3 regions of the Pantoea sp. NSTU24 genome follow, and region 3 is predicted to be linked to each of the others. Evidence: predicted binding sites of a transcription regulator. Region 3 holds the regulator's gene; each other region holds the start of a gene.
The links. Region 3 encodes ArgR, which controls arginine synthesis, uptake and breakdown. Its sites were predicted from a motif close to ANTGAATAAAAATACANT; they were not measured.

Region 1: the regulator ArgR is predicted to act here: its motif matches at 3,674-3,691, upstream of argF (ornithine carbamoyltransferase).
Region 2: the regulator ArgR is predicted to act here: its motif matches at 1,541-1,558, upstream of argC (N-acetyl-gamma-glutamyl-phosphate reductase).

The regions. Positions count from the first base shown of each region.
Region 1 is NZ_JBKIWZ010000001.1:3,718,614-3,729,106, forward strand. Features, by position in the region: gene lplT (lysophospholipid transporter LplT) at 1-415, shown strand, start outside; gene ridA (2-iminobutanoate/2-iminopropanoate deaminase) at 466-852, opposite strand; gene pyrI (aspartate carbamoyltransferase regulatory subunit) at 925-1,389, opposite strand; gene pyrB (aspartate carbamoyltransferase) at 1,401-2,336, opposite strand; gene argF (ornithine carbamoyltransferase) at 2,644-3,651, opposite strand; gene rraB (ribonuclease E inhibitor RraB) at 3,812-4,234, shown strand; partial or broken gene miaE (tRNA isopentenyl-2-thiomethyl-A-37 hydroxylase MiaE) at 4,289-4,426, shown strand; gene ACLHDD_RS17655 (DNA methyltransferase) at 4,967-6,565, shown strand; gene ACLHDD_RS17660 (hypothetical protein) at 6,586-7,740, opposite strand; gene miaE (tRNA isopentenyl-2-thiomethyl-A-37 hydroxylase MiaE) at 8,702-8,986, shown strand; gene ACLHDD_RS17670 (GNAT family N-acetyltransferase) at 9,000-9,509, opposite strand; gene ACLHDD_RS17675 (valine--tRNA ligase) at 9,589-10,493, opposite strand, start outside.
Region 2 is NZ_JBKIWZ010000001.1:3,111,776-3,122,268, forward strand. Features, by position in the region: gene argB (acetylglutamate kinase) at 1-418, opposite strand, end outside; gene argC (N-acetyl-gamma-glutamyl-phosphate reductase) at 433-1,437, opposite strand; gene argE (acetylornithine deacetylase) at 1,605-2,753, shown strand; gene ppc (phosphoenolpyruvate carboxylase) at 3,107-5,758, shown strand; gene metF (methylenetetrahydrofolate reductase) at 5,840-6,739, opposite strand; gene ACLHDD_RS14885 (bifunctional aspartate kinase/homoserine dehydrogenase II) at 6,939-9,374, opposite strand; gene metB (cystathionine gamma-synthase) at 9,377-10,493, opposite strand, start outside.
Region 3 is NZ_JBKIWZ010000001.1:2,805,031-2,815,523, reverse strand. Features, by position in the region: gene aaeA (p-hydroxybenzoic acid efflux pump subunit AaeA) at 1-845, shown strand, start outside; gene aaeB (p-hydroxybenzoic acid efflux pump subunit AaeB) at 855-2,807, shown strand; gene ACLHDD_RS13385 (NAD-dependent succinate-semialdehyde dehydrogenase) at 2,921-4,372, shown strand; gene ACLHDD_RS13380 (barstar family protein) at 4,428-4,697, shown strand; gene yhcN (peroxide/acid stress response protein YhcN) at 4,751-5,014, opposite strand; gene ACLHDD_RS13370 (YdgH/BhsA/McbA-like domain containing protein) at 5,107-5,370, opposite strand; gene yhcN (peroxide/acid stress response protein YhcN) at 5,464-5,727, opposite strand; gene argR (transcriptional regulator ArgR) at 6,195-6,665, opposite strand; gene mdh (malate dehydrogenase) at 7,094-8,032, shown strand; gene mscM (miniconductance mechanosensitive channel MscM) at 8,079-10,493, opposite strand, start outside.

The DNA of each region.
Region 1 (10,493 bases), 910 kb from region 3:
GGTGGCGGTCGGGATTGTGATTGGTGCGGCGGCGGCGGCGAAGCTGGTGACGCTGGAAACCGTGCGTCGCTGTATGCCAGCCGGGGTGCTGATTGGCGTCATGGTTGTGGTCTTCTCGCTGCAGCACTCGCTGCTGAATGCTTATCTGATCCTGATGCTGACTGGCGCGCTGGGCGGATTCTTTGTGGTGCCGCTGAATGCGCTGCTGCAGGCACGCGGCAAAGAGAGCGTCGGCTCCGGTAATGCCATTGCGGTGCAGAATCTGGGTGAGAACAGCGCCATGCTGATCATGCTGGGACTCTATACGCTGGCGATCAGAGCGGGGGCGCCTGCGGTGGCGACGGGCATCGGCTTCGGTGTGCTGTTTGCGCTGGCGATAGCGCTGCTGTGGCTGTGGCGACCGGCTAAGCGGTAAACACGGCGCCGCCGCCTGCCAGCGTTCACAGCAGGCGGCGGCGTACAATCTTAGCGACGGATGGCAATCGCTTCGATTTCGATCTTCACATCTTTTGGCAGACGCGCCACTTCGACGCAGGAACGCGCCGGGAAGTGAGCCTGATGTTCGGTGAAAAACGCTTCATAGGTCGCATTGACCGTAGCAAAGTCATTTAAATCTTTGACGAACACCGTGGTCTTCACGATATCGCCCACCTTCAGACCCGCCGCTTCTACAATCGCCTTCACGTTTTCCAGCGACTGGCGCGCCTGGGCGGCGATGTCATCGGCTACCTGGCCGGTCGCCGGATCTACCGGGATCTGACCTGAGGTCATGATCATGCTGCCCAGATCGACGCCCTGAACATAGGGACCGATAGCGGCAGGGGCTTTTTCAGTACTGATTTCACGAGACATCCTGGCTCCTTTGATTATGTCGTCAGGCGGCGATGCCGCCGCTCAGGCCCATTATAAGGTCGGGCAGAGCGATTACCAGTGACCCAGCACCACATGGCGGGCGAACTCTTTCTCGCAATATTTGCACTTCAGGTGCACATCATCGGCGCGCTGCTTGACGGCAAAGCTGGAGAAGACCGGCTCGCTGCGGCTGATGCAGTTGCTGTTAGGGCAGGTCAGTACCCGCTCAACGTGGTCCGGCAGCGTCGGGGCGATCTTGGCCACCACTTCGTAGTCATCGATGCGGTTGACCGTAGCGTGAGGCGCATAGACCGCCAGCTGATTCACCTGATCGTCAGTGAGAAAGGTGTTCTCAATCTTGATCAGATCCTTGCGGCCCATCTCACCGGATGGCAGGTTCAGGCCGATGGTAATGCGCTGGTCGGTTTCGGTCAGCCGAAACAGAGAGAGCAGTTTAAAGCCAATCTGCGCCGGAATATGGTCGATAACCGTGCCGCGTTTAATCGCTTCGACCTGCAATTTGTTGTCCTGTGTCATGAGGTTTCTCCTTACAGGGCGAGTTCGCTGTTTAAAACCAGTGCCAGCAGAGCCTGGCGCGCATAGATGCCGTTACCCGCCTGCTGGAAATACCAGGCGTACGGGGTCTTGTCGACATCGGTAGTGATTTCATCGATACGCGGCAGCGGGTGCAGCACTTTCATGTTGTCGCGCGCTGTACCGAGATCGGCCGCGCGCAGAATGAACTGCGCTTTGACGTTGGCATACTCGGACGGGTCGAGCCGCTCTTTCTGGACCCGTGTCATGTAGAGAATATCGAGCTGCGGCATCACCGCCTCGAAGCTGTCGTGTCGTGACCAGGGGATCTGCTTCTCATCCAGCATATCGGTGATGTAGGCGGGCATCGCCAGCGCATCGGGCGCAATAAAGTAGAAGCGGTTGCCTTCAAACTTCGCCAGCGCCTGGGTCAGCGAGTGGACGGTGCGGCCATACTTCAGGTCACCGACCATCGCCACATTCAGCTGATTCAGACGACCCTGGGTTTCCTGAATGGTGAAGAGGTCCAGCAGCGTCTGGGTCGGATGCTGGTTTGCCCCATCACCCGCGTTGAGGATCGGGATGCCATTGGAGAACTCGGTCGCCAGCCGGGCCGCGCCTTCCTGCGGATGACGCATCACAATCGCATCAACATAGGTGCTGATAACTGAAATGGTGTCGGCCAGGGTTTCTCCCTTCTTGCCCAGCGAGGTATTGCTGCCGTCAGCAAAGCCGACCGCTGACGCGCCCAGACGATGGATCGCGGTTTCAAACGACAGGCGCGTTCGGGTTGACGCCTCAAAGAAGCAGCTGGCGATGACCTTGTGCTTCAGCAGTTCCGGCTGCGGGTTGGCTTTAAGCTGTGCCGCGGTCTGCAGCGTCAGTTCCAGCTCTTCGCGACTGAGGTCGTTGATTGAAATAATGTGCTTGCGATATAGCGGGTTAGCCATAGCTTTCTCCTCTGCGCGGCCGGATTGCGGGCAAAAAAAAGCCCCTGCTTAAGGGGCTTTTTTAAGATCGGGTCGATGACCGAAAGAAACAGCAGCACCGCCTGCGGTCAGGCGTGATTGAGCATCAAATTGTCCGCTGTGCTGTCGCATGTTTCCTCCGGCAAATTGGGCCGCATTATACCCGTTCGCCGCAGAGCAGCAAGAGGAAAACGTTTGCGGGCCGGCCGCCGGTGCGCGCCCGGCAGCGAAACAGGGCAACTGCGGCGGACGCTGTCGGATGAGAACCGCGTCCGGTGGCCGCGGCCTCTCAGCGCTGGCCCAGCGTCGCCACCATAACCGCTTTGATGGTGTGCATACGGTTCTCGGCCTGATCGAAAACGATGCTGTGCGGCGACTCAAAGACCTCATCGCTGACTTCCATGCCGTTGGGCAGATTGTACTGTTCCGCCATCTGCTGGCCCAGCGTGGTCTGATCGTCATGGAAAGCGGGCAGGCAGTGCAGGAATTTCACCTGCGGGTTGCCGGTCAGATCCAGCATCGCCCGGTTGACCTGATAGTCACGCAGCAGGGCAATACGCTCGGCCCAGACCGCTTTGGCTTCGCCCATCGACACCCAAACATCGGTGTAGATGAAATCCGCATCTTTCACACCACTGGCAATATCCTCGGTGAGGGTAATCTTTCCGCCAGTCTGCTGTGCCACTTCGCGGCACTGCGCGACCAGTTCGTCCTCCGGCCAGCAGCTCTTCGGCGCCACCAGACGCAGATCCAGACCGACCTGGGCGGCGGCTTCCAGCATGGTGTTGCCCATGTTGTTGCGCGCATCACCGACATAGACCAGCGTCATCTCGCTGAGTTTTTTATCTGGCAGATGTTCCTGCATCGTCAGCAGGTCGGCCAGCAACTGGGTCGGATGAAACTCGGTAGTCAGGCCGTTCCACACCGGCACACCGGCATGTTCTGCCAGCGTCTCCACCAGCTCCTGACCGTAACCGCGATACTGAATGCCATCGTACATGCGGCCCAGCACGCGCGCGGTGTCGCGCATTGACTCTTTATGGCCGATCTGACTGCCACTCGGGCCGAGATAAGTGACGTTTGCACCCTGATCGTAAGCGGCAACTTCGAAAGAGCATCGGGTACGGGTCGAGTCTTTTTCGAAGATGAGCGCGATGTTTTTGCCTTTCAGATACTGCACTTCGCTGGCGCTTTTTTTCGCCTTTTTTAATTCAGCGGAAAGGGAGAGCAGGTAATCGATTTCGGCGGGGGTAAAATCCAGAAGTCTGAGAAAATGACGCTGATACAACTGACTCATACAACGCTCCGGTAAGCATTAAAGTGAATTAAAATTCAATCTAACCGTATGAATATTCATTTTCAAGTCTGGGACGAATAAACTTTCGGTTTTGTGTAGTGGCGCGACAGGCAGTGTGGGAAAATAATTGTTTATTGCCGAACTCAGAGAGGACATCGTTATGGCATATGAAGCATTACTGGAAGAGCAGCAGGAAGAGACACGGCAGATCATCGAAGAGCTGCTGGAGGATGGCAGCGATCCTGATGCGCTCTATACCATCGAGCACCATCTCTCCTGCAATAACTTTGACTCACTGGAAAAAGCCGCTGTTGACGCGTTCAAGCTGGGTTATGAAGTGACCGAACCGGAAGAGCTGGAGCTGGAAGATGGCACCACGGTGATGTGCGTCGACATCATCAGTGAATCCGCGCTGAATCCGGAGCTGATCGATGCGCAGGTTGAGCAGCTGGTGAATCTCATCGGTAAGTACAACGTTGATTACGACGGCTGGGGCACCTATTTCGAAGATCCCGACGCCGAAGATGAAGATGACGAAGACGACGCCATTGAAGATGAAGACGATAATGGTGTTCGCCACTAAGTAGCCGGGGCGGAGAGCTCTCCGCCTGTCACCCTCGCCACGCCCTTTGACATCATGAACTACGCACCTTTACTTGAACCGATTTATCAGTTTCTGCACTGCCGCACGCCCCAGGCCTGGATTGGTGAGGCACGCAAGCCGGAAAATCTGACCCTGCTGTTAACCGACCATCTGGTCTGCGAGCTGAAAGCAACGATGGGAGTATTTAACGCAGATAATAGTATTCCGGAATAATTTATTCTTTGAATAATGCTTTAAAACTAAGGCTGGTTAATGACGCTTTAAATTTTCGTTAAATTATAAGAACGCAGATGATTTCCCTGACCAAGATTTTAGTATCATTGCAATCCGCTATATTAGCTGTTGTATCAATAATAATGCCATTTTGCGCCAGCCGAAGGCTAAATCAGAATATAGTTGTATAACAAAAACGAGTTCAAAATCCAGACATAGACAGTTTGTAATTATTTTATTTAGATTAGGTACAGCATGGCCGTCTTCTATTCTTGACCAGTGGCCTGAGTTATTTCAAAATTTTAGCCATTGCTCTCTGAATGAGCCCCCTCTTTAACCTTAAGGCATAAAGAATTGATCCGAAAATAACAGCAGGTTACAAAATAAGATTGGAATTCTGCATCATGCCTTGTATTCGTTTAACGTATACGGTAGTGTTAGCTAACAGATCTATCTGCAGTATACCTGATAATAATAAAATTCCTTACGAGGTACTTAATGAAGCAAAAATTTGCACGTTATGAGATGCATAAATATTGGGGAAAAAAACCTTCAGGTGATTTGCTACATTTAATCGAAAAATACTCAAATAAAGGTGATTTAGTTTTTGATCCCTTTGCTGGTTATGGTGTTTTTGTGTGCGAAGCATACATAAATGGACGTAATGCTATAGGTAATGATCTGAACCCTGCGTCAGTCTTTATACAAGAGCAATTGCTTGAAAAAAACATCGATATTGATAAATTCAAAAATGAAATTAATGAAATAATTAAAGATCTAAATTATTTAAATGAGCAATGGTTCACTGGGATTTGCCCATCATGTGGGAAAAAAGCTGATGTTATAGCTACGCTTAGAGGAAAAGACGATTCACCGCTAATGAACAAAGTTAGTTGCACTTGTTCAAAAGCGGCGATTGAGTACAAACTCGAAAAGAGTGAGGTCTTAAAACTAAAAGAGTCAGAAGATAATATTGTGATGCCACCTCATCCGTGTACAGAACTCATCCGGAATGGCCGGATTAGCGCGTTAGATAATATGACAACTGATTCATTATTCACTAAGAGAACGCTGATTTGCCACATTTCATTATTCGATAGAATAAATAGTATTGAGAACAAATTAGTCCGTGACTTTGCGATGCTTGTTTTTACCTCTAATTTAGCTAACTGCTCTAAACTTGTACCGCCAATAAATTCACGTGGGCCTATGGCTCCGGGAGCCTGGATGACGGGGTTCTATATTGGCAATACTTATCTTGAAAACAATGTATTCCACTACTTTAAAAACAGAGTTGCAAAGGCGATAGCTGGTAAGCTTGATTTTTACCAAAAAAATAACCATGTAAGCTGTATAACAGATTTAGGAAAAGTTGCTGATACAAAAAAATTTAAAAATACTACTCGTGGTTATTTGATTACTCAAAGTGATACAAAAAAACTACCGTTTCAGGATAATTCAATCGATTATATATTTACAGATCCGCCATACGGAGACTCCGTCCCTTATTTTGAACAAAGTGTAATATGGAACACCTGGCTGCAAAAGGAAGTTGATTACAGTAATGAAGTTGTTGTGACTGACGCTAAAGTAAGAAATAAGAGAATCGAAGAATTTACCGATGATATTAATAAGTGCATAAAAGAAATATATCGGGTTCTTAACCCTGAAAAATATTTCAGCATTACATTTCACTCTATATCAGGTGGTGAATGGTATGCTGTAACCCGTGCTTGTCTTGAGGCTGGTTTCACTTTGCATGAGCTAAAGCTCTTGACACAAAAAACGTTTTCACCGCGTCAGTTGAACAGAAAAATGACTATCAAAGGCGATATTTTAATTACGTTTCAAAAAACCAAAAAAAGGCCGACTCTTACTGAGTTAGGTTTTGATGAAACGATAAAATTAGTAAAGTGGAAAACACAGGAGCTTTTAGAAAAGCGGCCCGCAACAACTAATGAAATTTTTGTACATCTTCTCGTCCATATCTTTAGTAATCACATTCTTTTCCACAATGTTAATTTTATGTCAATACTTTTAGATAATTTTGCTATTTCTGAACATGGATTGTGGGCATCAAAAATGACAGCGGCGTAAAGCCACTGTCATTTTTCGCATTAATCTGTTACCAGCACCGATACCGAATTGACTATATAGGCGCCTTCAAGCCCTTTGTCTTTAGTATAATAGTATTTTATTTCATTTAAATTGCCACTGGAGATATCATTTAATTTTTCAGTAACACGTTTGGAAATTTCTTCTAAATTACCTTTCAGTGGCCTTGCATCTTCGAGTGAATCCTTATAAGCCAAAAACACAAAAAATCTATTATTATTTTTGAAAAGACGCTCACCCTGGAATTTGTAATTCCACCATTCAATTTTTTTTAAATGTCCAGATAATTTATTAACTAAATCCCGTCTTTTTTTAAAGAAATCGTTGATGAAATCCTTGCTAACATCGGGCGATCTTTCCATTAATATTTCAATGAGTTCATCTTTTTTAAGTCCTCCAAAGTTTGGTAGGCTATATGATTTCTTATATTTTTTGTAATGGTTTTTTATTTCCTCTATTTCTGAGGGGTTTTCACCGATTGCGAATGAGTCGTCACCATCAGAGGTTTCTGTAATTCCTTTTGTAAATAAGTCAAAAAAGTCATCCGATATATGAGTGATTTTCAGATCAAAAGGAATGATTTTGTCATCAATTTTTACCATAAAATCTACGTATTTTATCTTACGGAGTGTAGGGATTACATTGGCATGGTTGTTGAATATATGTTCTACCAGATCATTTGTCACCTGATTATAGTACTGCCAAAGAATATATCCTTTGATAGTCCCCTGGAGTAATTTCTCTACTTTAATCTCCAGGTCTTCCTTGGTTTTAATACTTTTATCGCGAACAAGCTGTTTAGCTGTGTCATTAAGATTGTCATTTCTGACCCCACATTTAACTTCACCATATTCCTTGATGATACCTGGAAGATGAACCTCTTGCTCAAGCCTTTCGTCACGAACTTCAGGATATTTACACTTGATATAATCTATTAAGTCTTCTTCGGAAATATCGGAATTGAAAAGCCTTTCATATAAAAAATCGATTTTATTACTTCCTGAATTCTGAATGCTGTTTTTTTCCAGTAGCTCCATTAAATGATGGCTATCTAAAGAACGTACGAGCAAATATCTGCTAAAGTTTTCTTCCTTTTGGAGTACGTATAAATCCGTATCATTTTTTCCAAAAAGTTTATGTATTTCATTGAATTGCATAGTATCTTGCCTTCTTAAAGTTAAACCACAAAAACTAATATGATGCTTTAAATAAACTGAAGCCTCTTTGTTAAGCCGGTCAACTTATACTGTTGGCGAGGCCCTGAAGTAACCGGTGTTGAGGTTTACATCTCTCCGTTGGTGCAATATTATCCTGTATTATCTAATTGAAAATTTTCTGAAAGTTAGCCTGAAAGATGAAAATAAAAAACATTAAGGATTTCGAAAATCAATCTTGCGCGAAATATTACACTAATAATAATTTAATGTCGAAGTGAGCAGGGCGGTGCTTATAATGTTTTTGTTGGATAGATTAAATTTAATTATTTTCCATTTAACGCGGAATTTATGGTGCGGTATAAATTTTTATATCGGGTATCTGGTTTTTTACGTGGTTTAGCTCATTTTTGAAAAGAGGTTTTAAGTCAGGAGGTAATCTAATATGCTTTTTTTCTGGCGCACAGGTGGAAACAGTACAGCTATGTTCATTTTTTGTCAAAGGATATTGCATCTCAATCTTTCCCCCTCTGACTGAAGAAACGGATGGATTTCTTAATTATTTTCTCCTGCTTCAGTCGTTCCGCTTTTGTGCTAATATTCTGCTTTTGGAGCGAAACGCTTTTCCCTGCGCTACCAGATTTATGATCATTTTTACAGAATTGGCTGGCTGGACAGAAATTGGTTTGACTGCCATGTGTCAGCGGGTTTTCGCGGGCAATATATTGTAATAGACCATATCAAATGAAATGATCCGAGTATAATGGTTTAACTGTAACGGATAGTTACTTTTTTAACCAATCATCGAAATAATTTTCACTTAAGCTTGGCAGTTTTTAGCAGCATTGGCAATAAAAGAAAAACCAACAAGCCTATGCTCAGGTCAGTGAGATTTTTTGTTCAATCATAATAAAAGCATTATACCAGTTCAGAGCGCAATATTCACAAGAGCTAAATTATCTGAATTTCGAAATTAACCTGGAGTACTTTTTGTGGCGCGTACATCGAGGCGCGCTCATGCGAACGGTTCGCCAGTCTGGCACCTTATCTTGATGATGAGCTGGCGAAGTTCTATCTGTCGCTGTTGCGCTCCGAGGCGCGGCACTATCAGGACTATCTGACCCTGGCGGCGCAGATTGCGGCGAAAGATATCACGCCACGGGTGCAGGCGATTGGCGTTACAGAAGGGCGGTTAATCAGCGAGCCGGACACCGAACTCCGTTTTCACAGCGGCGTACCGGCGTTCTGAACCTGACCCGCTGTTACAGCGCTTTCAGCATCCGCACTTCGCAGTCGACATGGCCGGTGCAGCCCATCGCGCCGTCGATATGTGCAAAGCCCAGCGATTCGTACAGTTTGATCGCCCGCGTCAGGCTGGCGGTGGTTTCCAGATAGCAGCGGCGGAAGCCGTGACGGCGTGCATGTTCCATCGCCCGTAGCGCCAGCTCGCGTGCCAGCCCCTGACCGCGTATAGCTGGCAGGAAATACATCTTCTGCAGTTCGCAGATATCGGGTGCGCTGCAGGCGAGGGGGGCGACACCGCCTCCGCCGACGACCTTACCCTGATACTCAATGATCCAGTAGGCACTCTGTTCAGCACTGTAGAGCTCAAACAGCTGGTCGAGCTGGGGATCGGAAACGGTATAACCTTTATCCGCGGTCAGGCCGAACTCGGCGGAGACATCGCGGATCACCTGGGCAATATGTGGATTATCGGCGGCAGTAATCGGCCGCACCTGGAGGTCAGAACGCGGGTTGGCGCTGGTCGTCATCATCTCTTCCGGATTTGTACGAGGTCAATAAAAAAGCCGGGCAAGCCCGGCTTTAAGAATAAGCTGTCAGCTAAGACGCTTACAATGCCGCAATGACCGCCTGCTGTTCAATCAGTTTTGCTTTTGACTGTTGCAGTTCAGCGACGCGCTCGCGCTCTTTCGCCACCACCGCTTCCGGGGCGCGCGAAACGAAGCCTTCGTTCGCCAGCTTGGTTTCGATCTTCTCGATCTCCACATCCAGCTTAACCAGCTCTTTCGCCAGACGCTCCAGCTCGGCGGTTTTATCCACCAGATCCGCCATCGGGATCAGCAGCTCTGCGCCTTCAACCAGCTTGGTTACCGATACCGGGCCTTTCTCGCCCGCAGGCAGAATGGTCAGGCTTTCCAGACGCGCCAGGCGCGACAGGAAGTTGCGGTTCGCCTCGACGCGACGCAGCGCGGCAGGGGAGCAGTCACGCAGCAGCACATCCAGCGGCTTACTCAGAGCGATGTTCATTTCGGCACGGATATTACGCACCGCCACGATCGCCTGTTTCATCCACTCAATGTCCGCTTTCGCTTCGGCATCTTCTTTCGCCGCATCGTACTGCGGGAACGGCTGCAGCATGATGGTGTCGTCGCTGATGTTTTTCAGCACTTTCACACGCTGCCAGATGGTTTCGGTAATAAACGGAATGATCGGGTGCGCCAGGCGCAGCAGCGCTTCCAGCACATGCACCAGCGTATGACGGGTGCCACGCAGTTCCGCTTCGCTGCCGCTGTTCATCACCGGCTTAGTCAGCTCCAGATACCAGTCACAGAACTGGTTCCAGGTGAAGTCATACAGGATGTTGGCGGCGATATCGAAGCGATAGCTGTCCAGCGCTTCGCGGTACGCTTTCACCGTGTTGTTGAACTCGGTCAGGATCCAGCGATCGGCAAGCGACAGCGTCATGTCGCCGCCGTTCTGTCCGCAATCCTGATCTTCGGTGTTCATCAGCACAA
Region 2 (10,493 bases), 310 kb from region 3:
CGGCCGCCAGCAGGGTGTTCAGCAGGGCCGGATCGCCCGGCATCGCGTGGCCGACATGACCAAGCTCTTCGTCAAACGGCGTGACATTGACGATACCCGAATCACCCAGGCAGAGGCCAACCGCGTTGATGCCTGATTTTTTGGCCCAGGCCAGCAGCGTTTTGTTGGCGGTTCCTGCCAGCGCACCGGTAATAATGTCGATCTGGTCGGCAGGCGTCACGCGCAGGCCGTTTTTCTTCATCACCGGCAGCGCCAGCTTTTTCATCAGTTCGTCCACCAGGCAACCGCCGCCGTGGACGATGATCAGCGGACGCTGGTGCGCGCTGCGCCAGGTCAGCAGCGCGTCAAACAGGCGAGCCAGCGCTTCTTCGCTGTCTAACAGCACACCGCCCAGCTTGATAATCAATGGATTGGTCATGGTTTAGTTATCCGTTAAATCAGTGACTGCGTTTCAGGGAAGCCGAACCGGATGTTCAGGCACTGTACCGCCTGCGATGCCGCGCCTTTCAGCAGATTGTCTTCGGCGGCCACCACAATCAGATGCTCGCCCTGCATCTCAAAACCGATATCGCAGAAGGGCTGGCCCACCACGGCTTTCAGCGCCGGTACGCCCTGCTCATAGAGCCGCACCAGCGGTTTATCATCATAGGCGCGATGGAAAACAGCGGCGACATCGTCACGGCTGACGCCCGCTTTCAGACGGCAGGTAATGGTCGCCAGAATACCGCGCGGGAAGCTCCCCAGATGCGGCGTGAAGATCACAGGTGTGCCGAGGTGTGCAACAATTTCCGGATGATGACGATGATTGAACAGACCGTAAGGCTGCAGGCTGACCTCGCAGAAGCTGGTGCCGACATTGGCTTTACGTCCGGCGCCGCTCACGCCGCTGGTGGCGTTGATAACCGGCCACTGCGCATCGTTTAACAGCCCGGCTTCCACCAGCGGCTTCAGCGCCAGCTGAGCGGCGGTCGGGTAGCAGCCAGGCACGGCCACCAGCTGCGCCTGCTGAATCTTCGCGTGCTGATATTCCGCCAGACCGTAAACGGCCTTATCCAGCCACTCGCTATGCTGATGGGTGAAGCCATAGAAGCGGGTGTAGAAATCAGCGTCGTTGACGCGGAACGCGCCCGACAGGTCAAAGACCACACAACCAGCCTTGAGAAATTCCGGGGCCAGATCGTGGCTGACTTCATGGGCGGTCGCCAGGAATACCACATCCACTTTGTCAGCCCACTCCGCCGCGCTGCCGAGCGGCTGCAGTGGAAGATCCACCACGCCCTTCAGCTGCGGATGAAGGTCGGACAGGCGCTTACCGGCATCAGGGCTTTGCGCGGAAACCGCCAAAGCGGTTATGTTGATATGTGGATGACGATTCAGGAAGGTGGCAAGCTCAACACCAGCGTAACCACTGGCACCAACGATCAGCGTATTCAACATCAGGCTGTAACCCTTTTTACAGTCGCACGTTCCGGGTCGCGGCCTTGCCCCGTTACCCACCCTGTCATCTGCAGCGATTTAAGGTTCCCTTGCAGAGGACGTTAATGTATTTTTATTCACTATTACTGCATGAATATGGATACATCCTAACCCAAGGACCGCCAACAGTGAAGACAAAATTACCGCCTTTTATTGAACTGTACAGCCAGTTAATTGCCACACCGTCGATCAGCGCAACCGATGCCGCACTGGATCAGAGTAATGAAACTTTAATCAATTTGCTGGCAGGCTGGTTCCGCGACCTGAGCTTCAGCGTTGAAGTGCAGCCGGTGCCGGGAACGCGCAATAAATTTAACATGCTGGCGCGCACCGGTAGCGGCGCGGGCGGCCTGCTGCTGGCCGGTCATACTGACACTGTGCCCTTTGATGATGGCCGCTGGACACGCGATCCCTTTACCCTGACCGAACACGACAACAAGCTCTATGGTCTGGGCACCGCCGATATGAAAGGGTTTTTCGCCTTTATTCTCGATACGCTGCGCGATGTGGATGTCAGTACCCTCAGTAAGCCGCTCTACATCCTCGCCACGGCGGATGAAGAAACGACAATGGCCGGGGCCAAATATTTTTCTGAATCGACGCAGCTGCGCCCTGACTGCGCCATCATTGGCGAGCCGACCTCACTTAAGCCGGTTCGCGCGCACAAAGGCCATCTGTCGAACGTGATCCGTATCGAAGGCAAATCGGGCCACTCCAGCGACCCGGCCCGGGGCGTTAATGCCATCGAGCTGATGCATGAGTCGATCACCCACCTGATGCAGCTCCGCACAACGCTGCAGGAGCGCTATCACCATGATGGCTTTGCGATTCCCTACCCCACCATGAATTTCGGTCATATTCATGGCGGGGATGCGGCGAACCGTATCTGCGCCTGCTGTGAGCTGCACATGGATATTCGTCCGCTACCGGGTCTGTCGCTGGGCGATCTCGATGGACTGCTGAATGAGGCGCTGGCCCCGGTCAGCGCCCGCTGGCCAGGTCGCGTTACCGTGGCCGAGCTGCATCCACCGATTCCGGGGTATGAGTGTCCGGCAAATCATGAGCTGGTCAGTGTGGTCGAGAAACTGCTGGGTACCCCTACCGAAATCGTCAACTACTGCACCGAAGCGCCATTTATTCAGCAACTCTGTCCAACGCTGGTACTGGGGCCAGGTTCAATCAATCAGGCGCATCAGCCAGATGAGTTTATCGATACGGCATTTATTAAGCCGACACGGGCGCTTATCAGTCAGGTTGTACAGCATTTTTGTCGCTGATTGACATCAGATGGGGCATTTCACTGCAATAACAGCAAAATGCCCCTTCATTCTGCGGGATTTAACAATAAGTATAACTTATCCCGCTTCACGCCCGATAAATACTAATGATTCCCGTTATTTAGCCGCGACTTCGTCCCACTTTATCTCATTTGACGAATGCAACATTACGTGGCTAGATGAAAGACGATGTTATGCCCACCGGGTGATTATCCAGAACGTTTCAGAAAGCGGACAGGCGGCAACGGTGGTGGTTCCTCCTCAGCATACCGGGAGCACCACGTTGCTGATTTTCGGCTGCCTGAAAGGTCGGGTGTAGAAGTTTTTCAAGACGATAAGGGTGTCAGGGTCCAATGAACGAACAATATTCCGCAATGCGAAGTAATGTCAGTATGCTCGGCAAACTGCTCGGGGATACGATTAAGGATGCACTGGGCGAGAACATCCTCGACCAGGTGGAAACCATCCGTAAGCTCTCCAAGTCATCCCGCGCAGGCAATGACACTCATCGTAAAGAACTGCTCAATACGCTGCAGAACCTTTCCAACGAAGAGCTTCTGCCAGTGGCGCGCGCGTTCAGCCAGTTCCTTAATCTGACCAACGTGGCCGAGCAGTATCAGACTATCTCGCAGAGTGGCGAGGGTGAAAACCATCCTGAACTGCTGAAAAAGACCTTTGATACCCTGAAGCAGCAGAAAGATATTCGCGAAAGCGACATCCTGGCGGCGATTGAGTCGCTGTCACTGGAGCTGGTGCTGACTGCCCACCCGACCGAAATCACCCGCCGTACGCTGATCCATAAGCTGGTTGAGGTCAACAGCTGCCTGAAACAGCTCGACCATAGCGACGTCTCCGACTACGAACGTAATCAGATTATGCGCCGTCTGCGCCAGCTGGTTGCCCAGGCATGGCACACCGATGAGATCCGGAAATATCGTCCTACCCCGATCGACGAAGCGAAATGGGGCTTTGCCGTAGTGGAAAACAGTCTGTGGGAAGGCGTCCCCGCCTTCCTGCGTGAGCTGAACGAGCAGGTCGAAGAGGCCTTCGACATTAAGCTGCCGGTCGATTTCGTGCCGGTGCAGTTCACCTCATGGATGGGCGGTGACCGCGACGGTAACCCGAATGTTACGGCGTCAATTACCCGTCACGTCATGCAACTGAGCCGCTGGAAAGCCACTGACCTGTTCCTGCGCGACATCGGCGTCCTGATCTCTGAGCTGTCGATGTCAGAGTGCAGCGACGAGATCCGCGAGCTCAGCGGCGATCCGGAAGCACTGGAACCCTATCGTGTGATCCTGAAACGCCTGCGCAGCCAGCTGATGAGCACCCAGTCGTTCCTGGAGCATCGCCTGAAAGGGGAACGTCTGCCGCGTCCGGCCGATCTGCTGGTCTCCAACAACCAGCTGTGGGATCCGCTGTTCGCCATCTATCAGTCCCTGCAGAAGTGCGGCATGGGCATCATCGCCAACGGCCAGCTGCTTGATACGCTGCGCCGCGTGAAATGTTTCGGCGTGCCGCTGGTGCGTATCGATCTGCGCCAGGAGAGCACCCGTCACACCGAAGCGATTGCGGAAGCGACCCGCTATCTGGGCCTGGGCGACTACGAGAGCTGGTCCGAAGCGGACAAGCAGGCCTTCCTGATCCGCGAACTGAACTCCAAACGGCCACTGCTGCCCCGCAACTGGGAACCCAGCGATGAGACACGCGAAGTGCTGGAAACCTGTCGCGTTGCGGCCGAAGCGCCACAGGGCTCTATCGCCGCCTACGTGATTTCGATGGCGAAAACCCCGTCTGACGTGCTGGCCGTTCATCTGCTGCTGAAAGAAGCCGGTATCGGCTATGCGATGCCGGTGGCCCCGCTTTTCGAAACGCTGGATGACCTGAACAACGCGAACGATGTCATGAGCCAGCTGCTGAGCATCGACTGGTATCGCGGCTTTATTCAGGGCAAACAGATGGTGATGATTGGTTACTCTGACTCGGCGAAAGACGCCGGTGTCATGGCTGCCAGCTGGGCCCAGTATCAGGCGCAGGATGCCCTGATCAAAACCTGCGAGAAAGCCGGGATCTCCCTGACCCTGTTCCACGGACGCGGCGGCAGCATTGGCCGTGGCGGTGCACCTGCGCATGCGGCACTGCTGTCGCAACCGCCGGGCAGCCTGCGTGGCGGTCTGCGCGTGACCGAACAGGGCGAGATGATCCGCTTTAAATATGGTTTGCCTGAAGTGACCATCGCCAGCCTGTCGCTCTACACCGGTGCGATTCTGGAAGCGAACCTGATGCCGCCGCCCGAGCCAAAACGCGAATGGCGTGACATCATGAATCAGCTCTCGGCTGACTCCTGTGCGATGTATCGCGGTTACGTGCGTGAAAATGCTGACTTCGTACCCTATTTCCGTTCGGCTACGCCGGAACAGGAACTGGGCAAACTGCCGCTGGGCTCGCGTCCGGCCAAACGCCGGCCAACCGGTGGCGTGGAGTCGCTGCGTGCTATTCCATGGATCTTTGCCTGGACGCAGAACCGCCTGATGCTGCCCGCGTGGCTGGGTGCCGGTGCGGCCCTGCAGCAGGCGATGGCGGCAGGCCATCAGGATCAGCTGGAAGCGATGTGCCGCGACTGGCCTTTCTTCTCTACCCGTCTGGGAATGCTGGAGATGGTCTTCTCGAAAGCGGACCTGTGGCTGGCGGAATACTATGACCAGCGCCTGGTCGATAAATCACTCTGGCCGCTGGGCAAACAGCTGCGTGACCAGCTTGATGCGGATATTAAAGCGGTGCTGACCATCGCCAACGACTCACATCTGATGGCTGACCAGCCGTGGATTGCCGAGTCGATCGCGCTGCGTAACGTCTATACCGATCCGCTTAACGTCCTGCAGGCAGAACTGCTGCACCGTTCACGTGCCCAGGAAGCGCGGGGCGAAGAGCCGGATGCCCGCGTGGAGCAGGCACTGATGGTCACCATCGCCGGTGTAGCCGCCGGGATGCGTAACACCGGTTAACCCGGCGCTGACAGAGGTCGGCGACGTGTGATAAAAAAGTCGGGCCATGCCCGACTTTTTTATTGTCTGCGGGCAGGGCGATTACGCTGCGGCAGCGGCAGGCCGGACGCCCAGGGTGTGGCAGATGGCGTAACTCATTTCGGCCCGGTTCAGCGTGTAGAAGTGAAAATCTTTTACCCCTTCGCGCGACAGAATTTTCACCATATCCATGGCGATATTGGCCCCCACCATTTTGCGCGTTTCCGGATCATTATCCAGCCCGGCAAACATTGCATGCATCCAGCCCGGTACACGCACATTGGTCAGTGTGGCAAAGCGTTGCAGCTGCCGGAAATTGGAAACCGGCAGGATGCCTGGCACGATTTCCACATCAATGCCGGTCGCCACACAGCGATCGCGAAAACGTAAATAGCTTTCGACATCGAAGAAGAACTGGGTAATCGCCCGGCTGGCGCCCGCATCAATTTTACGCTTCAGGTTAATCAGGTCGGCCTGGGCGCTTTTTGCTTCAGGATGGACTTCCGGGTAAGCAGCAACGGAGATATCAAACTCTCCAACCTGTTTTAGCAGCGACACCAGATCGCTGCCATACATCTCCGGTTTGCCACTGCCGGGCGGCAGATCGCCGCGCAGCGCCACAATATGACGGATGCCGTTGTTCCAGTAATCCTGAGCGATGGCGCGCAGCGCTTCACGCGTGGCATCGACACAGGTCAGATGGGGCGCCGCCTCCAGACCGGTCCGATCTTTAATGCCTTTGATAATGCTGTGGGTGCGGTCGCGTTCCCCGGAGTTCGCGCCGTAGGTCACCGAAACGAATTTCGGCTTCAGGCTGCTCAGGCGATCGATGGAACTCCACAGCGTCTCTTCCATTTCGTGAGTACGCGGCGGAAAGAACTCGAAAGAGACATTAATTTGCCCGTTCAGCTCTGCCAGGCTCTGGTTTAGCGCTTCGCGCTGATTCGCATGAAAGAAACTCATCCCGCACCCTCATCGATTAATAAACGACCTTTGAACATCTACACGTTCAGACGTCCGGAAGTTCAAAATGACGTAATCGGTGTGAGCCGTCAACTTAAAAATAATCAACAGACGTGAGCAATTTTCAGCCAGCAAAGAGGTGGCCGCTGGCGGCAGAGGTAACGCATTGAAAACAGGCGCCGAAGCGCCTGAAGAGGAGTTACAGCAGTTGGGCGAGGCGATTAATATCTGACTGGATAGCGCCGGCGGTGACATCCCGGCCCGCGCCAGGCCCGCGGATCACCAGCGGGTTGTCCCGATACCAGCGGCTCTCAATCGCAAAAACGTTGTCGCACGGCAGCAGAGACGCCAGCGGATGCTCCGGACGAACCGCTTCGATACCCACACGCGCTTTGCCATTGGCATCAAAGCGGGCGACGTAACGCAGCACCAGATCCATCTCCTGCGCGGCTTCCAGCCGCTGCAGCATCTGTTCATTCAGCTCTTCGCCGTTTTCAAAGAAGTAGTCAACCGACCCCTGCTGGCAGTTGTCAGGGACCAGCGACTCTACCCGCACCTGATCCGGCTCAATGTTGTAGCCCGCCTCACGCGCCAGAATCACCAGTTTGCGCATCACATCCTGACCCGAAAGATCGGCGCGCGGATCGGGCTCGGTCAATCCCTGCTGCCACGCCTGGTCCACAAGCTCGGTAAAGGGGACGGTGCCATCAAATTGCAGGAACAGCCAGGAGAGCGTCCCGGAGAAGATCCCGCTAATCGCCAGTATGGTATCGCCGCTGTCCCGCAGATCACGCACGGTGTAGTTGATCGGCAGACCTGCTCCCACCGTCGCGTTATAGAGCCAGTGACGCCCGGTTTTAGTAAAGGCATCACGGATCTGTCGCCATGTCTGACTGTCGGCGGCACCCGCGACCTTGTTGGCGCTGATCACATGGAAGCCGTGGCTGGCGAAGTCGAGATATTGCTGCGCCAGCGGGGTGCTGGCGGTGACATCCAGCACGACCAGGTCATCAAACGGATGAGCGCGCATCCAGAGGAACAGCGACTCCTCATCGCGCTCCACCGCCTCATCATCAAAGAAGGCGAGCGCCCGGCTGGCATCCAGCCCCTCATAGCTCAGCAGGCTGCGACGGCTGTCCGCCACCCCCGCCAGCAAAAACTCAAAGCCGGTACGTGCTGACAGCGTCTCCTGCTCGCGGGCAAACAGCTCCAGCCAGCGCGAACCGATATTGCCTTTGCCAAACAGCATCAGGCCGATGCGCTTTTCAGCACGGAACAGCGACTGATGCAGTCCCTGAATCAGATGTTGGGTTGGCCCGACGCGCAGCACCGCCACCACGCTGATGTGCTCTTCTGACTGCCAGATAAACTCAACTGGCTGATCTTTTAACTGCTGCCAGAAACGATGGGTATGCAGCGGATTGCGGGTAACGCCTGCACCAACCAGCGCCACCAGCGCCAGGCCGTCACGCAGTTGCAGATGACCTGGTAATCCCGCGTCCTGCAGCAGTGTAAAGGCGCTGTTGACCACTTCGGCGGTATAGCAGAGCTGCAGAAGCTGGCGATCCGGATGCACACCAAATGCCAGCGGACGCAGCTGCGCGCGCTTCAGCAGCAGGTCGATCTCTTTATGCAGAATGGCAAAGTCATGCTGCTCCGGGAGCTGAATCTCGATCAGACAGACATCATCATGGCTGGTCACGATCCGCGCACCCGTCCCGGAGGCCAGTACGCGTTCGATGCGGGTTGAACCCTGCTCCGGCTGATAACTGCAGCGCAGCTGCAGGTCGATATCGCTGCCGGAGACCGGCTGCAGCGTGCGGGTGTGCAGCACCGGGGCGGCCAGACGCGCCAGCTCACTGGCTTCATCCAGCCTTAACAGCGGCAGCAGGCAGGCATCCGACACTTTACGAGGGTCGGCGCTGTAGACGCCTGCCACGTCGCTCCAGATAGTGACACGGCTAACCCCCGCCAGCGCACCAATCTGCGTGGCGGAATAGTCGGAACCGTTGCGGCCCAGCAGTACCGTTTCACCGGCGTCGTTGCGACTGATAAACCCGGTGACCACAATGCGCTTGTGCGGATGCTGCGCCAGCAATGTCTGCAGCAGTGGCCAGGATTTCCCCTCGTCCACCTGCGGCTGAGCAGCACGTTCAGCCCGCAGAAACTCGCGCGCATCCAGCCAGCAGGCCTGCAGATCGCGCTGGCTCAGCACCGCAGACATCAGTCGCGCTGACCAGATTTCACCATGCCCGACCACTTCGGCATACACCGCATCGGTGATCGGCGCATCCAGCAGGGCGGCCAGCTTTTCCAGATCGCGAACAAACGCGCCGATCAACGGTTCTGCAACCTCAGCAGGCAGAAGCGCACTAATCAGTTCGCTCTGGTAGCGCCGTAATGCCTGTTGCACCTGGTGCGCAGAGAGCCTGTCACTCTGACTCAGCTTCAGCCAGCTAATCAGCTGGTTGGTGGTCGAGCCTGCTGCGGAAACCACCATCAGGTCGCCCGGCTGGCTGTAGTCCGCCATTATGCTGGCAACGCGCTGATAGCAGCGTGCATCCGCCAGGCTGCTACCACCAAACTTATGCAACTGCCGGATATCTGGCGTTCCCGCGCCTGCAGAAATCATCATGCTTAACCCTCGGCTGCGATCCGGAAGGCATTCTCCAGATCGGCTATTAAATCTTCGTGATCTTCGATGCCGACAGAAACCCGTAGCAGCGTATCGGAAATTCCTGCTGCTGCGCGTGCTTCTGCTGACATGCCTGCGTGCGTCATGGTGGCGGTATGGGAGATCAGGCTCTCTACGCCACCCAGCGATTCAGCCAGTGTAAACAGCCTCAGCGCTTTCAGGAAGCGACGCAACAGCGCCTCATCACCCTCGACCTCAAAACTCAGCATGGCGCCAAAGCCACGCTGCTGACGAACGGCATATTCGTGACCCGCGTTTTCCGGTAACGAAGGATGATATAACTTTTTCACCAGCTTCTGCTGCTGCAGGTATGCCACAATCGCGAGAGCATTTCGTTGCGCCGCCGCAATGCGCGGCGCGAGAGTACGAATCCCGCGCAGCAGCAGATAACTGTCAAACGCCGCGCCGGTCACGCCGATATTGTTCGCCCACCAGGCCAGATCGGTCGCGTGCTGAGGATCGCGGGCGATCACCGCACCGGCGACCACATCAGAGTGACCATTCAGGTATTTGGTGCAGGAGTGAATGACCAGGTCAGCCCCCAGCGCCAGCGGGTTCTGCAGGGCCGGACTCATAAAGGTATTGTCCACGACGCTGATGGCACCCGCCGCGCGTGCCGCCGCGCAAATTCCGCTGATATCGACCACGCGCAGTAGCGGGTTACTGGGGCTTTCAATCAGCACCAGCGCGGGTTTTTCGTCCAGCGCCGCCTGCAGCGCCACCGGGTCGCCCTGATCGACAAACTTCACCCGATACGCGCCGCGTTTACTCAGGCTGTCAAACAGCCGATAGCTGCCGCCGTAGCAGTCATGTGGCGCAACCAGCAGATCGCCAGGCTTCAGGAACACGGTACTCACCAGATGAATCGCCGACATGCCGGTATTGGTTAATACCGCACCTGCCCCCCCTTCCAGTTCTGCCAGCGTACGCTGCACAACATCACGCGTCGGGTTACCACGACGAGAATAGTCATGCGCGCGCGGCTCGTTAAAATCCAGGAAGTTATAGGTCGTCGAAAGGTGGATGGGCGGGACAACGCAGCCATATTGCTCGTCATCA
Region 3 (10,493 bases):
TCTTCTATACCGAATCCCCCTGGACGCGTGATGCACGTTTTGCAGCTGACGTAGTGGCGATCTCGCCTGATGTCACCGGCCTGATCACCGATGTTCCGGTGCACGATAACCAGCTGGTGAAGAAGGGCGATACGCTGTTTGTGGTGGATCGGCCGCGCTATCAGAAGGCGCTGGCACAGGCTCAGGCGGATGTTGAATATTACCAGGCTCTGGTCAGCGAGAAACGTCGCGAAGCCGGACGTCGTAATCAGCTTGGTACCTCCGCAATGTCGCGCGAAGCGATTGAACAATCCAATAACGATCTGCAAACCAGCGAACATCAGCTGGCGAAGTCGATGGCGACTCGCGATCTGGCGGAGATCGATCTGGAGCGCACCACCATCAAAGCCCCGTCCGATGGCTGGGTCACCAACCTGAATGTCTATCAGGGCGAGTTCATCACCCGGGGTTCCGTGGCGGTGGCGCTGGTTCAGCAGCACTCCTTCTATGTGCTCGCTTATCTGGAAGAAACTAAACTCCACGGCGTGGAGAAGGGCTTCCGCGCCGAGGTGACCCCGCTCGGCAGCAACGTCGTACTGCGCGGCACCGTCGACAGCGTGGCTGCCGGCGTCACCAACAGCAGCAGCTCGGTTGACAGCAAAGGGATGGCGACGGTGGACTCCAACCTGGAGTGGGTCCGTCTGGCACAGCGTGTGCCGGTACGCATCCGGCTGGATCAGCAGCCCGGCAACCGCTTCCCGGCAGGCACCACGGCGACGGTGGTGATCACCGGGCCGGGTGACCGCCAGCCCGAACAGGTTTCCCCGCTGGTCCGTCTGCTGAATCGCCTGCGTGAGTTTGGTTAAGAGGGCGATATGATCGAGTTCCTGCGGTTCCCGGTAAAGCTCACCTTCGCGCTGGTTTTAGCGCTGATGGTGGGTTTCCACCTTAACCTCGAAACGCCACGCTGGGCGGTGATGACCGCCGGGATTGTGGCGGGCGGCACCGCCTTCGCTGCCGGTGGCGACCCCTATTCAGGGGCGCTACGCTACCGCGGTGTTTTGCGTATTATCGGGACCTTTATCGGCTGTATCGCCGCGCTGACTATTATGATCGCCACTGTCCGTGCGCCGGTCGTGATGCTGCTGCTGTGCTGCATCTGGGCAGGACTCTGCGTCTGGCTCTCCTCGCTGATCAAAGTTGAAAACTCATACGCGCTGGGTCTCGCGGGCTACACCGCGCTCATTATCGTCGTGACGGCGAACGCCAGCGGCGGGCTGACGCTGGTGCCACAGTATGCGGTCGAGCGCTGCAGTGAGATTGTGCTCGGCATCCTGTGCGCCATCCTGGCCGATATGATCTTCTCGCCCCGTTCGATCAAAAAAGTGATCGATGCGGAGGTCGATTCGCTGCTGGTGGCGCACTATCAGCTGCTGCAGCTCTGCGTAGCGCACGGTGACAAAGAGGAGGTCGATAAAGCCTGGAGCGCGCTGGTCCGGCGCACCACCGCCCTTAACAGCATGCGCAGCCAGCTGATGATGGAGTCGTCACGCTGGAAGAACAGTCACCGTCGGCTGCAGATGCTGAATACCCTGTCGCTGACCCTGATTACTCAGGCAGCCGAAACCTTTCTGATCCAGAACTCTCGCCCTGACTACATCCCGCCTCAGTATCGTTTGATGGTTGAGAAGCCCGCTACAACGGTGGAGGAGGTGCACAAGCGGATGAAGGTGATGCGGCGGGTGATGCGGGCCAGAGATAAAACGGCCCCGGTGACGCTGAGCAGCTGGGTGGGTGCCGCAACGGAATATCTGCTGCTGCTGAAAGGCATCCGAAGTAACAGCCGGATCACGTCGCTGGAGGAGGAGATTTTGCAGCGCGAGGTGGTGATTCAGGCGCGTTCTGCTGAAACGCACCACGCGATGATCAACGGAGTCCGCACTTTCGTGGCGACCGCGCTGGGTTCGCTGTTCTGGCTCTACACCGGCTGGACCTCCGGCAGCGGCTGCATGGTCATGCTGGCGGTGATCACCGCGCTGGCGATGCGTATGCCAAATCCGCTGATGATGGCGAAAGACTTCCTCTACGGCATGACAGTGGCGGTTCCGCTGGGGGCGCTCTACTTTATGTATGTTCTGCCCGCCACGCAGCAGAGCGCGCTGTTGCTCTGCATTGCCATCGGGCTGCTGGGTTTTATTGGCGGAATCTTTATTCAGCGGCGTCAGCTCGGCACGCTGGGGGCACTGATTGGTACGCTCAACGTACTGGTACTCGATAATCCCATGCAGTTCCACATCAACGTCTTTCTCGATAACGTGCTTGGCCAGGTCATCGGCTGCTTCGTGGCGATGATGGTGATCCTGCTGATCCGCGATAAATCGAAAGCGCGCACGGGCCGCAAACTGCTGAACCGCTTTATGTACGCGGCGGTGTCGGCGATGACCACTAATCAGGCGCGCCGGCGTGAAAACCATTTACCGGCGCTCTATCAGCAACTGTTTCTGCTGCTGAACCTGTTTCCCGGTGATATCAACAAATACCGTATCGCCCTGACGCTGATCATCGGTCATCAGCGGTTGCGGGACGCGGAAGTGCCGGTCAATGCTGATCTTTCGGCATATCACCGGCAACTGCGCTACACCGCAGATCGGGTCATCTCCGCCAGCAGCGATGACAAGCGTCGTTACTACTTTACACGGCTGCTAAAAGAGCTGGAGGTCTATCAGGAAAAACTGGCCCATTACGAGGCGCCTGAAAGCGTTACGGAGCCGGTCAAACGGCTGGCGCTCATGCTCGATAAATACCAGAACACCCTCATCCAGATCTGAATCCGGCCGCTGCCACCGGCAGCGGCCTGCCCAATCCCCGTCCGTCATAAAACCTGTCGCGTTTGCCAACTATACTCTTCATACGGAAGCGTAAAACTGACAGGAGCATATCAATGAAATCACTGCAAGAGAGCGAGCTGTTCCGGACCGGCTATTTAGCTGATGGCCAGTGGCATCAGGCGGCCTCCACCTTCGATGTCACTAATCCGGCGACTGGCGAAGTGATTGCGCAGGTGGCAAAAGCAGGCAAAGCAGAAACGGAACAGGCTATTGCCGCCGCTAAGCGCGCTTTTCCCGCCTGGCGGGCGCTCACTGCAAAAGCGCGCTCAGAGATTCTCATGCGCTGGTACCAGCTGATTATTGAAAACAAGCGCTGGCTGGGTGAGCTGATGACCACGGAGCAGGGCAAACCGGTGAAAGAGGCGGAAGGGGAAGTTGAATATGCCGCCAGCTTTATTCAGTGGTTTGCCGAGCAGGCGAAACGGGCTAACGGTGAGATCATTCCGCCCGCCAAACCAGGCTCCCGTATTCTGGCTACCCGCGAACCGATTGGCGTGGTGGCAGCCATTACGCCGTGGAACTTCCCGATGGCGATGCTGACCCGCAAACTGGGGCCAGCCCTGGCTGCAGGCTGCACCGGCATCATTAAGCCCGCCAATAACACGCCGCTCTCCGCTTTTGCGCTGCTGGCGCTGGCGAAACAGGCGGGTGTACCTGATGGAGTACTGAATGCAGTAGCCGGTGACACCCATGCCATCAGCGACGCGATCATGGCCAGCAGCGAGGTGCGCAAAATCTCGTTCACCGGTTCGACGCAGGTTGGCAAACTGCTGATGCGCAATGCCGCTGAAACCATGAAAAAAGTGTCGATGGAGCTGGGCGGCAATGCACCCTATATCGTGTTTGAGGATGCTGACATTGATGCCGCCGTAAAGGGCGCGATCGCCAACAAATTTCGTAACGCAGGCCAGGTGTGCGTCAGCGTGAACCGCTTTTACATTCACAATGCGGTCTATGATCGTTTCACGCAGCAACTTGCGGCTGAAGTGAACAAGCTGAAGGTCGGCAACGGCATGGATGAGGGCGTGATTGTTGGTCCCCTGATCGAAGCCTCGGCGGTGGAAAAGGTGGAGCAGCACGTCAAAGACGCCGTTGCAAAAGGTGGCAAATTACTGGCGGGGGGCGGACGGCACGCGCTGGGCGGCAATTTCTGGCAACCCACGGTGATTGCCGAAGCCCACGAAGAGATGCAGCTTGCGCAGGAGGAGACGTTTGGCCCGGTGGCGGCCTGTTTCCGCTTTGATGATGAAAAGGATGTCATCCGCCGCGCTAACGCCACGCCGTTTGGTCTGGCCGCCTACTTCTACACCCAGAATCTGCAGCGGGTGTTCCGCGTTTCAGCGGCGCTGGAGAGTGGCATGATCGGCATTAACGAATGTGCCGTTTCGACCGAACTGGCGCCCTTTGGCGGCGTGAAAGAGTCGGGACTGGGCCGTGAAGGGTCGGTGCTGGGGATGGAAGAGTATCTGGAGGTCAAAGCGCTGCACCTGGGCGGTTTGAGCTAACGGAGAGGAACGGGCGGCTGAGGCCGCCCGCAGACGGAGCATGGGAGCGGTCAGCATGAAAATCGAGCGTTTTGATTTTAATGAAATTGTCGATCAGGCCCATTTTTTCCGGCAGTTCAGCGAGCGATTTGCGCTGGAAGAGCGCCGCATCTGCGATCTGGATGGATTATGGGATGTGGTGACAGGCGATCTGTTACCCATGCCGCTGGAGATTGAATTTGTCAATCTGGGCAGAGGGCAACGACGGCGTTATGGCGCGCTGATTTTGTTGTTCGATGAAGCGGAAGAAGAGCTGGAAGGGCAGCTTTACTTTAACGTCAGATAAAAAAAGGCCCCGGAGAGCGGGGCCAAAGGGTTCGTCATCTGTCTGACGAGGAATTACTTATAAAGCTGAGCGGTGATGTGGTAGTTATCACCAGTGCGTGCCTCGATAACTTTATAGGCGCTGGCACCCTGCGCATCGGCTTTCTGAGAAAGCTCAGCACGGTAATCCATTGGCGCACCCGCCGTACCACTGATGGTTACAGTTCCCGCAGGCTGCAGACTTTGTGTCTGGTCGCCGGTTACCAGCTGAGCGGCAGAAGCGCCGAACGCCATAACGGAAAGCAGGCTGACTGTCGCGATGGTTGTTTTGATATTCATGTTCATCTCCTCAATAGGGTCAACAACCTGCGGTTAATCGTAAAGGCGGGTCGTCGATATTTTTAACGCCGTTCTGGCGTCATCATAGTCGGTTATTTATAGAGTTCAGCGGTGATATGCCAGGTGTTATCCTGGTTGTTTTCGATGATGCGATAGTGGCCAGCACCCTGGGCATCCGCTTTCTCTGACAGCACCTGACGTACGTGCGTCTGGTCGCCATTGCGGCCGCTGATGCTGATGGTCTGGTTCATCGACTGCAACCCCTGAGCTTCCTGATTGGTCACCAGGCTGGCAGCGCCAGCACCCATTGAAATCAGGGAAAGGCCAAGGGTGGCGATAGCTAATTTCATTTTCATGATTCACTCTCCTGCAATATCTGTTTCTGTCTCTGCTCTCCGGTGCGGCTGTGCGCATCTGACAGAGAGCGGCAGGCTAAACCAGGCTGCGTTTTAGTTATAAAGCGCGGCGGTGGCGTGATAGTTGCCGTTGTTATAAGCCTCGATCACACGATAGGCTTTTGCGCCCTGCTGATCGGCTTTGTCACTCAGCTGCTGACGGATATCCATCGGTGAACCCGCGACGCCGCTGACGCTGATGGTGCCTGCGGGCTGAAGATTCTGCGCCTGAGCAGCATCAATAGATTCTGCTGCTACAGCACCAAATGAAAGCGCAGAAAGGATGCTCAGGGTGGCGATAGTAGTTTTAACGTTCATAGATATTTCCTCGTCTTCTGTTTTTATCTTTCTGGTTTGTGTGATTTGGATCACGAAAAGAAGTATAGAACTAATAACGAGAGAAATTAATACCCCGCTAATAATGTTTTCTTGTGATACTTTATCGTTATGGCTACTTTTAATAACTCAACGTTATAAAAAACGTTTAAAAAATAGCCTTTATGCTGCTTTTAATTGCAAAAACAGTGATATAAATCACTTTAACTTTTAGTGCGAAATGCAGTGGAGTTTCAGGCTGGGGTTTGATCTGGATCCGGGCGATGGCGCCGTATTAATGATGTAGAGCAGCGTAAAATAGCGCAGAAAGTGAAGAAGAGGACGATTATCGCTTAGCGGCACAATGGCTGATGTGGACGCCTGCGCGCGGACGGGCGGTTATCTGAAGAGCCATTGTCAGGCGAAAGACGCTGACGGCCCGGTCTGTACCGGAAGCCGTCAGTCTGCCCTCAAAGCTCCTGCTCAAACAGGTTGAGAATGGCGCTGTGCAGTTGCTTAACGGTGAAGTCGCGCGCACGGGTAATGAAAATTGTATCATCACCGGCAATGGTTCCCAGAATCCCTTCTGATTTACCCAGTGAATCCAGCAGGCGGGCTATCAGCTGTGCGGCGCCCGGGCTGGTATGGATCACCACCAGCGCATCGTTGTAATCGATATCCAGTACCAGGTTTTTCAGTGGGCTGGTGGTGGTTGGTACGCCCAGTTCTGCCGGCAGGCAATAAACCATCTCCATTTTAGCATTGCGCGTACGCACGGCACCAAACTTAGTCAGCATGCGAGAGACTTTGGACTGATTGATATTTTCAAAGCCTTCATCCTGCAGCGCCTGAACAATTTCGCCCTGGGAACTGAATTTTTCTTCTTTTAATAAGGCTTTGAAAGCCTTAATCAGATCGTCTTGTTTCGATGGGTTTCGCATAGGTTACCAGTGTAGAGAGAAAATAACCGCGCACCCGCCCGCGGCAGAGTGGTGATTATGCATTTAAATGAATTTTTATGCAATCGTTCAATGGGTAAGCAAAGGTCAGGCGGCTGGCGGGCGGCGATAATAGCAAATAAATTCGCTCAGACCAAAACCCCCGTCACAGCCGCAAAAAGCGAAGGTTGCAAAGTTGTTATATTATTGGTGGTGTAGTAACGGAAAATGCACGCAGCCGTTCTCTGTCTGACGACGGCAAAGTTGTCGGTCATTCAGGCGTCATGATAAGTAACTTTTGAATCCGGAGATTAAGTGCAAAAGCACGTAGAATTAACAGCGGATAATTATCATTGCCTGAGCAGTTGATTAAGGTCTGACACAGATAGAATTTCGGCCCATCTCTGCCCCACCTTAATAAGGAGTTAAGAATGAAAGTTGCCGTTCTCGGTGCCGCTGGCGGCATAGGCCAGGCGCTCGCACTTCTGCTCAAAACCCAGCTTCCTGCAGGTTCAGAACTCTCACTGTATGACATCGCGCCGGTTACACCTGGCGTTGCCGTTGACCTCAGTCATATTCCGACTGCCGTGTCTGTTCAGGGATTCAGCGGTGAAGATGCCACACCGGCCTTACGGGGCGCGGATGTGGTTCTTATCTCCGCTGGCGTTGCCCGTAAGCCCGGTATGGATCGCGCAGATCTGTTCAATGTGAATGCCGGTATCGTTCGTAACCTGATTGACCAGGTGGCAACGACTGCGCCTGAGGCGTTAATTGGCATCATTACCAATCCGGTCAATACCACAGTAGCCATTGCAGCAGAAGTACTGAAAAAGCACGGCGTGTATGACAAAAATCGTCTGTTCGGTGTCACAACGCTGGACATCATCCGCGCTAACACCTTTGTTGCGGCGCTGAAGGGCAAGCAACCTGATCAGGTTGAAGTCCCGGTCATTGGCGGTCATTCTGGCGTAACGATTCTGCCGCTGTTATCCCAGGTTAATGGCGTCAGCTTTAGCGATCAGGAGGTTGCCGATTTAACCAGGCGAATTCAGAACGCAGGAACTGAAGTAGTGGAAGCCAAAGCGGGTGGCGGATCGGCGACGTTGTCGATGGGCCAGGCTGCGGCACGTTTTGGTCTGTCTCTGGTACGTGCGCTGAAAGGTGAGCCAGATGTAGTGGAGTGTGCTTATGTGGAAGGGGATGGCGAACATGCACGCTTCTTCTCACAGCCGCTGCTACTGGGGAAAAAGGGTATTGCAGAGCGCAGGCCGATTGGCACGCTTAGCGCGTATGAACAGCAGGCGCTCTCCGGCATGCTGGAGACGCTGAAGAAAGATATTGCTCAGGGTGAAGCGTTCGTTAAGCAGTAACGCATCGTACAGAATGAAAACGCCCGACTCAGCCGGGCGTTTTGCCTTACAGACCGCCAGATTTATAGGCGCGGGCAGCTGGCGTACCGTTGCTGGCAGGCAGCTTCTTACCCAGGGTTTCCATCCGCATCTGGAAAGGCGGGAACGGCATTTCAATACCGTGCTGATCGAATCCACTCAGAATCAGCTGATGCAGCTCATGGCGCAGCGGCATCCGATGCCCCATTTCTGCGGCATGCACGCGCAGCTCAAACAGCTGAATACCCTGCTGCAGATCCACGAGAAAGGCTTCCGGTTGTGGCGTATCCAGCACATAGCTACAGCGTTCAGCCGCCTGTATCAGAATGGTGGTAACCTGCTCGCTGCTGACTTTGGCTGGGGCCGGAATAGTCAGTACCACACGCGTGACAGAATCGGACAGCGACCAGTTAATAAACTGCTCGGTGATAAAAGCTTTATTCGGCACGATAATCTCTTTGCGGTCCCAGTCGGTAATGGTAGTCGCGCGGGTATTAATCCGGGTGATACTGCCGGTCAGGTCCCGAATCGTCACGGTATCGCCGATGCGGATCGGCTTTTCAAACAGGATGATCAGACCAGAGATAAAGTTGGCAAAAATCTCCTGCAGACCAAACCCCAGTCCTACACCAAGCGCCGCAACCAGCCACTGCAGCTTTGACCACTCAATCCCGATCATCGAGAACCCGATCAGACCGCCAACCAGCAGCAACAGGTATTTGGTCAGGGTAGTGATGGCATAGCCTGTGCCGGGTGTCAGATTAAGATGCTGCAGCAGCGCCAGTTCGAGGAGCGCAGGCATATTGCGCACCAGCTGGGTGGTGATAATAAACACCAGAATGGCGATGAGCACCGCGCCAAGGGTGATCGGCTGAATCGACTCCACCCCCTGTACAGAAGTACTGACATCCCATAGCTGAATATTCTCCAGGAAGCCGAAGGCGGAGTGGATTTCCGACCAGAGCACAATGACAGAAACCAGGGCGATTAGCGTCAGGATAGAACGCACCAACCGCAATGACTGGGCGCTGATCGCATCCAGATCGATGACCGGCTCTTCGATTTCGATCGCGTCTGTGTTCTGAGTGCCTTGCTCTTTCTCTTCTTCGCTGCGGGCCCGGTTGGCTAGCATGTCGGCACGACGCTGTCGGGCCCGGTCAAAGCCCAGCCGGCGCCGCTGAATCAGCATCCAGCGACGGATGATGTAATAGATGACCAGCAGCAGGAACCAGATGGCGACAGAGGTTTCAAGACGCGCCAGCAGTGCCTGCGCGGTCGCCAGATACCCCACGGCAGAGGCAAGCGCTGCCATCAGCGGCATAGCGATCATCAGATTCCACAACATCCGATTCACGATGTTCTCGCCATTCCCCTCTTTATCGAGATAGAGCGGAATGCCGGAACGCTTCAGGCTTACCGTGACAATACTGATTGCGCCACAGATCAGAATGAAGCAGAGACGGCCCAGAGACGCGGAGAACTGGCGATCTTCCAGATTACCTAAAGCAATGAGTAACATGATCAGCGGCACAATCAGGCCGATGCTCAGCGAGTAGTAGCGCATGGCGCGCGCCACCCGGTTCTGCGGCCAGCGGAAATGGACAATAAACAGGCCGTTAGGGCGGGCAAAGGCGGCGCTGATCATAAAGACCCACAGCAGGGGCAGTGTGGCGGTAATGCCATCACCAATCGCCACGGCGATAGGGTAGGGCCAGGCGTTCTGCAGGCCATAACCCAGCGCCCCCCACAACACCGGCAGCGGCAGCGCCACCAGAATCGACCAGAACACCGTCCTGATGGTCAGGCGGAAGCGATCCTGTGTGACCTTCCCCACTTTGCTGGCGGAGCGCGCAAGAAACGCATTAAAGTGACGGCGTGAACTGATGCTGAAGCCGACCAGCAGCAGGGCGCCAATAATGGGCAGCACTGAATGGCGGCTGGTAAACATCATTGCCATCGCTTTGCCAAGCTGACCCAGGGTATCCAGCGACAGCAGGCGGGAAAGATCTTTCGCCAGATCCAGCGGATAACTCAGGCTAATCGGGCTGACATCGGCGGTCCAGAACAGGTAGCGGTGGGTCGCATCTTTGACCTCAGTTAGCGCATCCTGCAGCTGGGTATTACCGACTTTCAGTTTGGTGATCTCCAGGATCAGCGTATCGCAGCCGGAAATCAGGGAGTTAAGCAGCTCACGCTGGGTGCGGAGCTGAGCATCAAGAATACGTTTCTGATCGGCCGTGTAGGCCTGGCCATCAGCCTGGTGTCCTTTGCGCAGAGCCTCCTGGCGTTCCAGCAGATCTTCGTAATAGAGACGCTGCACGCGAAGCTGCGCCATCTCATTGTCAATCTGCTGAGATTTTGGCATTTCCGGCAGACGCGCGACCTGGGCCCGCAGCGCCTCCCCCAGCAGATTCGAGGCACCCAGCCACTGTGATTGTTCGCG